One region of the Pseudarthrobacter sp. R1 genome, then DNA from elsewhere that is predicted to be linked to it. Evidence: riboswitches for the same ligand, from Rfam matches in the RefSeq annotation. Region 1 holds a riboswitch; each other region holds the start of a gene.
What was found. A riboswitch is a leader RNA that binds a small molecule or an ion and turns the genes downstream of it on or off. The one in region 1 is predicted to bind cyclic di-AMP.
Positions count from the first base shown of each region.

Region 1 (2,193 bases):
CCGGCAGGCCCATGGTCAGGATGAGGCCCGAGGCGGCTGCGATGACTGCAGCCTGGCGACCTACTGTCCCGGCATTGGCACTAACAGCCTTGGACATGGAGTCCAGGGGGTTGGTACGAACCGGTTGCGCACGGTGGCGCGCAGAATTATGGCGTGAAGACACGAAGGTAGCCTCTCCCAATGCCTACGAGGTGAGCTGTCGGATTCGGATGGGAGTCACCCGGCCGCGCGGCTTCCTGAAAAGCTTTTGCGACTTAACCCCAAGGCCTTCAAAAAAGCGAAGACCAAAATTGGTTCCCCCGCCCCTGCCAGACGATGAAATGCGAACGGACCTTGAGCGGTGGCAGAGTTAGGCAATCCGCACAAGAGCGTCAACTTCGGAAAAGTTGACGCGAGTTAGACGGTACAGCAGTTCTGTGTGAATGTCACATTCAGGTCACGGCAGGTCAAGACTATTCGATAGCTCACCGTCACTTGACTAAAGCCAGCCGGTTGGGTCAACAACTTCGCCGTTGACCTGGACCTCAAAGTGGAGGTGGCAGCCGGTGGAGGCTCCTGTGGTCCCGCTGAGGGCCACAACGTCCCCGCGGGACACTGTCTGCCCCTCCTTCACGCTGAAGGACGACAGGTGGTTGTAGGTGGTTTCCAGGCCGTTGCCGTGATCCACCACGACGCGGTTGCCGCCACCATACTGGTGCCACCCAGCGAAAGTGACGGTTCCGGTGGCCGCGGCCAGAACGGAAGTGCCGCACTGGGCCACATAGTCCTGTCCGCGGTGGAAGTCACCGGATCCTCCGGTGATCGGGCTGACCCGGTAGCCGAACGGTGAAGCAGTACTCAAAGCGGCGAGCGGCGCACCAAGACTTCCGGCGGAAGCGGCGCGGGTGATGGCGCCGGCGGACTGGGCACTGAGCAGCTGTTTCAGCTTGCCGTCCGGGTCCGCCTGGGTAACCACAGCAGAGCGGCTGAAGTCAATCTGGGCGCCCGCTTCCGCCGAAACCTGCGGCTGGGGCGCAACAGCGGACGCGGCGACAGGAGTGGATCCGGATGCGTCCGTGGCCATTACTGGACTGGTGGCCGGCACGGTCACGGTGAGCACCAGTCCGGTGGCGGCCAGGGCGATACCGGCCTTTTGGCCGATGCCGCTGGCAGCCGCGAACTCAGTGATTTGGCGGAAGGGACCCCGACGGCGGCGCGCATCACGGTGCGGATCGCGGGGGCGTTCCGAGGTGATGACTTCGACAACGCGCGGTGTCGAAGCAGGGACCGCCGCGCGGCGGCGTCCCCTGGAATTCTGCATGGTCAAGAAGGGTTCCTCTCTGGAAAGCCTGCGAAGTTAGCTGTCGGATTCGGGTCAGAGAGTTCAAAGACCCGGTCCGCCGTAAGCAAGCTTCGGCACAGAGATATCCCCGGAGGAATCCTTCACTGGAAGAGGCTTGCTGCTGACGGACTTCACCCCAAGGCAGACCCCCGCTGCCGCTTGTGGTTCCCCCGCCTCTGCCAGTTACGACTCGTGCTCCTGATCCGCTGGCAGAGCTCGGCTCCAGATCAGGTAACGCTTTAATATCAACGCTTGGTTCAACTATAGATGCTTAAGCCCGAAAGTAACAATTCCGTTATCTTTGCGTAACGCACTTCACGCGGGGTATGGCGCCGGCTCTTTGCTCTCTAGCGGATCGCCACGAACACGTGCGCGGCAACCTCCGGGGGCAGCTCCAGCGCACCCTCGATTCCCGGAACCCGGACCGAGATGTAGTCGCCCACCCGCTCCAGCGACACAGCCGCACCCGGCCGGATGCCGCCTTCATCAAGCTGGGAGAGCAGTTCAGGCTCTACCTGGATGGGCTCGGCGAGCCGGCTGATGGTCACCACCGAGGCAGGACCGTACGACTTCATCGCCTCCAAAAGGCTAATGGCGCCGTCCGCAAAACCCATTGACGGCACGCCGCCCAGGGCAGCAAGACCCGGGATCGGATTCCCGTACGGGGACTCGGTGGGATGGTTCAGCAGTTCATAGATGCGCCGTTCCACCCGCTCGCTCATAACGTGCTCCCAGCGGCAGGCTTCGTCGTGGACATAGGCCCAGTCCAAACCGATCACATCGGCGAGAAGACGTTCAGCCAGGCGGTGCTTGCGCATTACTTCGGTGGCACGCTTCCGGCCCGTCTCGGTCAGCTCAAGGTGGCGGTCGCC
Region 1 covers NZ_JAMKFI010000001.1:55,079-57,271, reverse strand. Annotated here, with positions in the region: gene M8J71_RS00270 (C40 family peptidase) at 1-97, opposite strand, end outside; cyclic di-AMP (ydaO/yuaA leader) riboswitch at 168-350, opposite strand; gene M8J71_RS00265 (M23 family metallopeptidase) at 479-1,300, opposite strand; cyclic di-AMP (ydaO/yuaA leader) riboswitch at 1,311-1,522, opposite strand; gene M8J71_RS00260 (metal-dependent transcriptional regulator) at 1,669-2,193, opposite strand, start outside.

Region 2 (2,193 bases), on a different contig from region 1:
GGAAGTTTCCCGACGGTGTGGTCATGACCAGGTATGCGACCAGGCGCTGAGTGCCCCACGAGGCGTTCACTGTGTACGGCTGGCCACACCCCGGCCGAAGGTCGGGAAGGCATGGGGCAACATAACCACGCGATACGGCGGAAATGGCAATGCTCCCACTATGCCGAGGGCATGCTGAAGGCCGGTGAGTCAATGCCCCTAAGGCATTTGACTCACCGGCCTTCAGTGGTTTCTATTTGCCTGCGCGGACGAAGGTGACGCCGCCCTTGGAGGTCATCCAGGACAGGGGGTGGACGGCGGTTTCGTTCTTGCCGTTCAGGCCGGAGCTGAGGACCTGGCCGTCACCGACGTAAATACCTACGTGGCCGGGCTGCATGACCATGTCGCCGGGCTGGGGATCGGAGACGACGGTGCCGTAGTTCATGAACTGCATCGGGCCAAGGTCACCGACCGGGATCCCTGCAGCATTCAGGGCATTTTCGACCAGTCGCGTGCAGTCCTGAATCATGCCGATCTGCGCGTAAGCGGAGGACAGCATGGTGGCGTTGATTCCGCCTGCTGCCGGGGCAGCAGCCGGAGCGGCAGCAGCGGGCGTAACGGTGACCTGGGCCTTGGCCGGCGCAACGGCCTGTGTCTTTACGGCGGTAGAAGCGGCAGGAGCGGCCGCTTTGGGGGCCTCGACGGCGACCGGCTTGGGTGCTTCCACGACGGGGGCAGGAGTGGCCTCGTCGGCGGTACGCTCGAAGGAGATCTGCACGGTGGCGTCTGCGCTGAGCGGGGTTTGCACTTGGCTGGTGACTTCGAGGTTCGATGCCGGCTCGGCTTCGCGCTGGGTTGGGGCGTCTGCTGCCTGGGCGGCGATGCCGCTGGTCAGGACGAGGCCGGAAGCGGCCGCGATGACGGCGGCCTGGCGGCCTACACCGCCGGCGTGGCCAGCGACGGATTTGGACAGGACCGCCAAAGGGCTGGTCTGGACGGGGACCGCGCGGCGGCGGCCGTGAGCTTTGCCATTGGGCATGAAAGGGCCTCTCCCACTGCCTGCGAGGTTAGCTGTCGGATTCGGATGGGAGACACCCGGCCGTGGTGATGCACGGAATGCATCAGGCACGGCTTCACCCCAAGGCCTGCCGGAAGCAGGCCGATATTGGTTTCCCCGTCTCTGCCGGACGATTTTGCGAACGGATCCCGGGCAGCGGCAGAGTTAGGCAAGTCTGCTCAGGAGTGCCGCATTCGGAGAAACGGGCACGGTTTCAGACCCTACATCACACCAGCCCCACTTGTCACATTTGCATAACGGCTTTCGGGCTGCAACCTACGTCGATCGCTCCCGTCCAACTGGACGTAGCAACGATGTGAAGCGCCGCCCCGCCCATTTGAATGCTGCCGTAGTGGGCAACCACCTGCAGAGCGCCCAGTAGCCCACCCCCAGCACGAGGGACCCGACGACGGCCAGGACCGGATTGATGGGAAGCAGCAGCGGGTAGACCAGCCAGTGGGTGAGGTAGATATACAGGGACGCCGCCGCCAGCCAGCCGGTGACCCGGCGCAGGACCGCCGGCACCGGCAGGGCGGGCACCCACACCAGCAGCAGAATGCCTGCCGCGACGGTGACATCGCGGACGGTGCTGCCGAAGAACCCCGGCAGCGTCACCAGGGTGATGACCGAGACAGTGATTCTGTGGAAGTGCGTGCGGGCCCGGGCGAGCGCCCAGCCGAGCGCAAAGAGCCAGAACACCGGCGGCGGCTTGGGCAGGCCGGGATCCACGATGTCGTACCGGCTCAGCAGCGCGATGGCCACCAGCCCCAGGGCGAAAGCGAACGGCGCACGGCGCTCCACCCGGTCAACCCAGGGCACGGCCATGAGCGCTGCCACGGCCAGCAGGATGTACACCAGCAGTTCCACAAACCAGAAATGCCACTGCGTGGTTACTTGCTCGGGCCCAACTATGGCGTTCAGCAGGAAGATATTGGCAACGCTGTAGCGGTCCGTGAGCAGGTAGGCCACGGCGATAAAAGCGGTTGAGGGCAGAACTATCCGGGCCGCCCCGCGGAGTTGGCGGCGCAGCCGCGGGAGCCGCTGGTCCGCCAACTGGAAGCGTGCGAAGTTGTAACCGGCCACCACGAAGAGCAGGTGGGCGGTCTGGAACATGATCAGCTCCACGTGCGTGGCCACAATGCACACGATGGCGACGG
Region 2 covers NZ_JAMKFI010000006.1:101,864-104,056, forward strand. Annotated here, with positions in the region: gene M8J71_RS06525 (dihydrofolate reductase family protein) at 1-50, shown strand, start outside; gene M8J71_RS06530 (NlpC/P60 family protein) at 233-1,018, opposite strand; cyclic di-AMP (ydaO/yuaA leader) riboswitch at 1,026-1,208, opposite strand; gene M8J71_RS06535 (AMP-binding protein) at 1,313-2,193, opposite strand, start outside.
Region 2: another riboswitch for cyclic di-AMP. It lies ahead of M8J71_RS06530 (NlpC/P60 family protein); the one in region 1 lies ahead of M8J71_RS00265 (M23 family metallopeptidase).

Region 3 (2,193 bases), on a different contig from region 1:
CGCTGCCTTGGATGGTGGTGGTGAACTTCATGGACCACAGTATGCCGGGCGGGCCCCGGTCCTTGAAAGTGCGGGAGCCAGTGTGCGGGAGCCAGCAGGCGCGGGACCCAGACGTGCGCGGCTGTTTAAAACGCCGCCCGCGTGTTGCAGTTCCGGATGTGCCAGGACTGCTTAGTACCAGTTATTCGACAGGTGGAAGTTCAGCGCACCACACGGGGACTGGTAACGCTCCTGGATGTAATTCAGGCCCCAGTTGATCTGCGTGCGGTAGTTGGTGAGGTAGTCCGGGCCGGCGCTGGCCATCTTCTCGGCGGGCAGGGACTGCACGATGCCGTAGGCGCCGCTGCTCGGGTTGGTGGCCGTGGTGGTCCAGTCCGATTCCTTGTCCCACAGGGTTACCAGGCACTGCATCTGGTCAGGAGCCCAGCCGTAGTTCGCCAGCTGGCCAGCGGCGTACGCCTGGGCGCCGGCGGGATCGTTGACCGCGACGACGGGTGCAGGCTCGGGCGCTGGAGCCGGAGCGGGCTCAGGGGCAGGAGCAGGTGCAGGGGCAGGAGCAGGCTCAGGAGCGGGTGCCGGTGCAGGTTCGGGAGCCGGCGCAGGGGCGGGCTCGGCCGCCTGCGGGGCTACAGCTATCTCCGGAGCGGCGGGCTCAGGCGCGGGATTGGAGGTAATCTCGCTCTTCTCGATGCTGAGGTTCGACTGCGCCTGGGCGGCCTGCGTTTCAGTGGCCGCTACACGGATGCTTGTTTCTGTAGCCTGTCCCGCAGCTCCCACTCCAACGAGGAGTGCGCAGGATGCGGCAATCACGGCCGCGCGCTTGCCGAAAGAAGAGATTTTGCCGGTTTCCGGTCCAGCGTGCGGTGCGGAATCGTTTTTCGGACGTGGTTTTACCAGGTTTTTGAACATGATGGATCGCCTCTCACACCTGCGGAGTTAGCTGTCGGGTTCGGATGAGGGCATCCGGCCACACGGAAAGTTCACGTGCTGGCTTAACCCCAAGGGCAATCAGTGCCCGGGACGGTGGGTCCCCCGCCTCTGCCTATGTTCAAAGGGAATCCGGGAAGTGGCAGAGCTTGGCGTCATCCGGATATGCGGCTCGAACACGAACTGCACCCAATCGACGGTACAGGAATGCAGCGCGTAAGTCACATTTTGGTAACAGAGATCACGACGGCGGCGCGTCGCCTTGCTGCCAACCTCACCTCAAGGGGAGATGTAAGGCGAACTCTGTGCGCCCGGATTGTGATGTCACCGTTACCCTTCCGCCGTGGGCCTCCATGATGGATTCCACGATGGACAACCCGAGGCCGCTGGTGCCTTCGGCCGCTGCAGCCCCCGCCCCATCTCCCGTGCCCTTCCGGGCCGCGTCTGCGCGGGCGAAGCGCGAAAAAACATGGTCCACAAACTCCGCCGGGATCCCGCCGCCGTCGTCCGTTACCGTTATCAACGCGGCACCTCCAGCCGTCTTTCCGACGCCGGTAACAACAGTGGTGCCGGCAGGGGTGTGTTTGCGCGCGTTGGAGAGCAGGTTCATCAGCACCTGGCGCAGCTGGGAGGCGTCACCGGTGACCACCACGGGCTCATCCGGAAGTTCCAGCCGCCAGGTGTGGCCCGGTGCCATCACCTTTTCATCACTGACGCTTTCCACCACCAACTGCGTAAGGTCCACCTCGCTGAGCTTCAACGGCTGGCCCTCATCGAGCCGGGCCAGCAGCAGCAGGTCTTCCACCAAAGCGGTCATCCGCTCTGACTGGCTCTGCACACGGGCAAGGGACTTTTGGCCGTCGGGGGTGAAGGCCTCCGTCATCCTCATCAATTCGGTGTAGCCGCGGATGGCGGTCAGGGGAGTACGCAGCTCGTGCGAGGCATCGGCCACAAACTGCCGCACCTTTGTTTCGCTCATCTGCCGCGCCTGCAGCGCGCTCGCCACGTTATCCCGTCTCCTTTTCACCCCGTGACCGACGCTGCCTACTTCCGTTCCCGGATTGGAGTTCGACGGCGGCACGCGCACCGCGAGTGCCACCTCGCCGGCGTCCAGGGGAAGCTGCGAAACCCGGGTGGCAACCTCCGACAGCTGCTCAAGAGGTTTCATGGTGCGTCGGATCAGGACCGTGCCCACTAATCCGATCAAGAGCAACCCGCCAAGCGAGACGACCACAAAGGTCCACACGAGGGAGGCAAGCGTGCTTT
Region 3 covers NZ_JAMKFI010000002.1:177,757-179,949, forward strand. Annotated here, with positions in the region: gene M8J71_RS02765 (YdeI/OmpD-associated family protein) at 1-31, opposite strand, end outside; gene M8J71_RS02770 (hypothetical protein) at 172-909, opposite strand; cyclic di-AMP (ydaO/yuaA leader) riboswitch at 915-1,075, opposite strand; gene M8J71_RS02775 (sensor histidine kinase) at 1,202-2,193, opposite strand, start outside.
Region 3: another riboswitch for cyclic di-AMP. It lies ahead of M8J71_RS02770 (hypothetical protein); the one in region 1 lies ahead of M8J71_RS00265 (M23 family metallopeptidase).

Region 4 (2,193 bases), on a different contig from region 1:
GCGTAACCCTCTTTCGCGAAGCGGCGGGCCACATCTTCGATATGGGGTGTCAGCCCGCGGTTCTCATGGCAGATCAGCACGGCAGGGCTGCGCCCTTCCTGCTCTGGCCTGGCCAGATAGGCGCTGACTGAGGTTCCGCCGGACGGAAACTGTACGGTCGCCGTCGTCATCCCTGGCGCACCCTCGGGTACGGAAAGCGGGCTCTTCGCCCCGGGCACTGCACCGGAACCGGCAGTCCCGGCGGCCGAAGAGGTTGAAGGCTCCGGGGTGGGCATGGGGTCGGTGCTCCGCGGCACCTCACTGGGCGTGCAGCCCACCAGCAGCATCGCCGCCGCGGCGGCTGCCATGCTGCCGGTGATGAACGCAACCCGCCGGGTGAAAGTCCGCTGACTCAGCGCCCCGGCACGGTAGTCGTCAAAAAATTCCTCGATCAGGTATTTCTCATACTTGCCTAGCTGGGTCACTGTGCCTCCTCGCCGGTGCCGAACATCCTCCTCCCTCCGGTTCTTCCGGGCAAGGGTTATGCGTTCACTTTTCGAATCCCTTTATCAGTTTGTGACAAAGACCACGGCCGGTTGCTCGGCGCGCCTATCTCGCGAGGTCAGAAGGATGTGGGTTATGAATCTATTCATTTGCCAAATGCGATAGGAGCACCTCGTATGTTACCCAAACGTGACAATGGGCCTGGAATCAGGTTATGGTCTTCAGGTGTCCCTCTCAGACGGGACATTCCCGTCAGTATGCCGAGCCCTGCCACTGACCCGGGATTCAATCGTTTCCAGCTGGCAGGGACGGGGGAACCAAGTTTCCGCGGCCTCATTCGAGGCCTTGGGGTTAAGTCGATAGCGCCTCCGTTCCGTTCGGAGTTGCTGCCGGCCGGGTATCTCCAACCCGAACCCGACAGCTCACCCCGCAGGCATGGGAGAGGCGATCAACCGTGTCAAAAAATTCCACCACCGCCCGTCACCGCGCGACTCCGGCCCGCTCAATCGCGCTCCAGGGCTTGGCTGTCTCAGCCAAGTCGCTTGGCCGCCCGGCGCTCGCCGTAGCCGCAGCTTCCGGCATTGCCTTCGGTGTGGGGGCTCCAGCCTATGCAGGCGTGGGCACCCCGGACACCACCGAGACCACTAACACCCAGGCTTATGCAGCGCCGGCCGCTGCAGTGGCTGCCCCTGCAGCAGCTGCAGCCAACGTGCACACCGTCGTCTCCGGCGACACCCTGGGCGCCATCTCGGCCGCCAACGGTGTAGCCCTGAATGACGTTCTGTCCGCCAACGGTCTGTCGATCGACACGATCATCTTCCCCGGCGACCGGATCCAGATCCCCGGCGCCGGCGCCGTTGCAGCTGCTCCGGCTCCCGTCAAGGCTGCTGCCGCTCCCGCTAACACCGGAATGAACATGTCCTACACCTCCACGGCGCCTGCTCCGGCTGCGGCAGCACCCGCTCCGGCTCCGGCAGCCACCGGCACCGGCACCGGCGCAGCCATCCTGGCCAATGCTTACGGCCAGGTGGGCGTCACACAGGACTGCACCGCGATGGTGGAAAAGGCCCTGCGCACCGTGGGCAAAGGCGTTGGCGACCTGGCCCCCACTCAATTCTTCCAGTACGGCTCCACTGTGGCCACCCCCGCTCCCGGCGACCTGGTGATCACCCCCACCCACGTGGGCGTCTACGCCGGTGACGGCCAGGTGGTCAGCGGCGGCGTAAACGGTAACCAGACGCTGGTCCACTCGATCAGCTGGCTCAGCGCTCCGTCCTTCGTCCGCGTAGCGTAATCACACCACCCCGAACAGGGGCGGCAGACGGGATTGTTCCCGGCTGCCGCCCCTGTTTTGTTGCCGGGCTCCGGCAACCGGGCTTCCGGGAAGCCTGCACTTCCGCCGGCCTGCCCGCAGGTGGCGTGACTGCTTGTGCTGTGGCTGCCTACGTGCCGCAGAAGGTCTGGTAGCTGCCGAAGTCCTCCGGCGCTCCCTCGGCGTAGCGTTCGAGCCCCGGCCGCTCGTGGAACGGGCTACGGACCACGTCGAGGAGTTGGTTGAAGGGATCAAGGTTTCCCTCCGTTGCTGCGGCGAGCGCTTCCTCCACCAGGTGGTTGCGAGGTATGTAGGCGGGGTTGACCCTGTCCATCATGCCGGCGTCGGGGTGCAGGGCACGCCACCGTTCCGCCCATGCGTCGAAGGCAGCCAAGTCC
Region 4 covers NZ_JAMKFI010000008.1:1,340,666-1,342,858, reverse strand. Annotated here, with positions in the region: gene M8J71_RS17220 (dienelactone hydrolase family protein) at 1-464, opposite strand, end outside; cyclic di-AMP (ydaO/yuaA leader) riboswitch at 771-934, shown strand; gene M8J71_RS17215 (C40 family peptidase) at 938-1,777, shown strand; gene M8J71_RS17210 (protein adenylyltransferase SelO) at 1,926-2,193, opposite strand, start outside.
Region 4: another riboswitch for cyclic di-AMP. It lies ahead of M8J71_RS17215 (C40 family peptidase); the one in region 1 lies ahead of M8J71_RS00265 (M23 family metallopeptidase).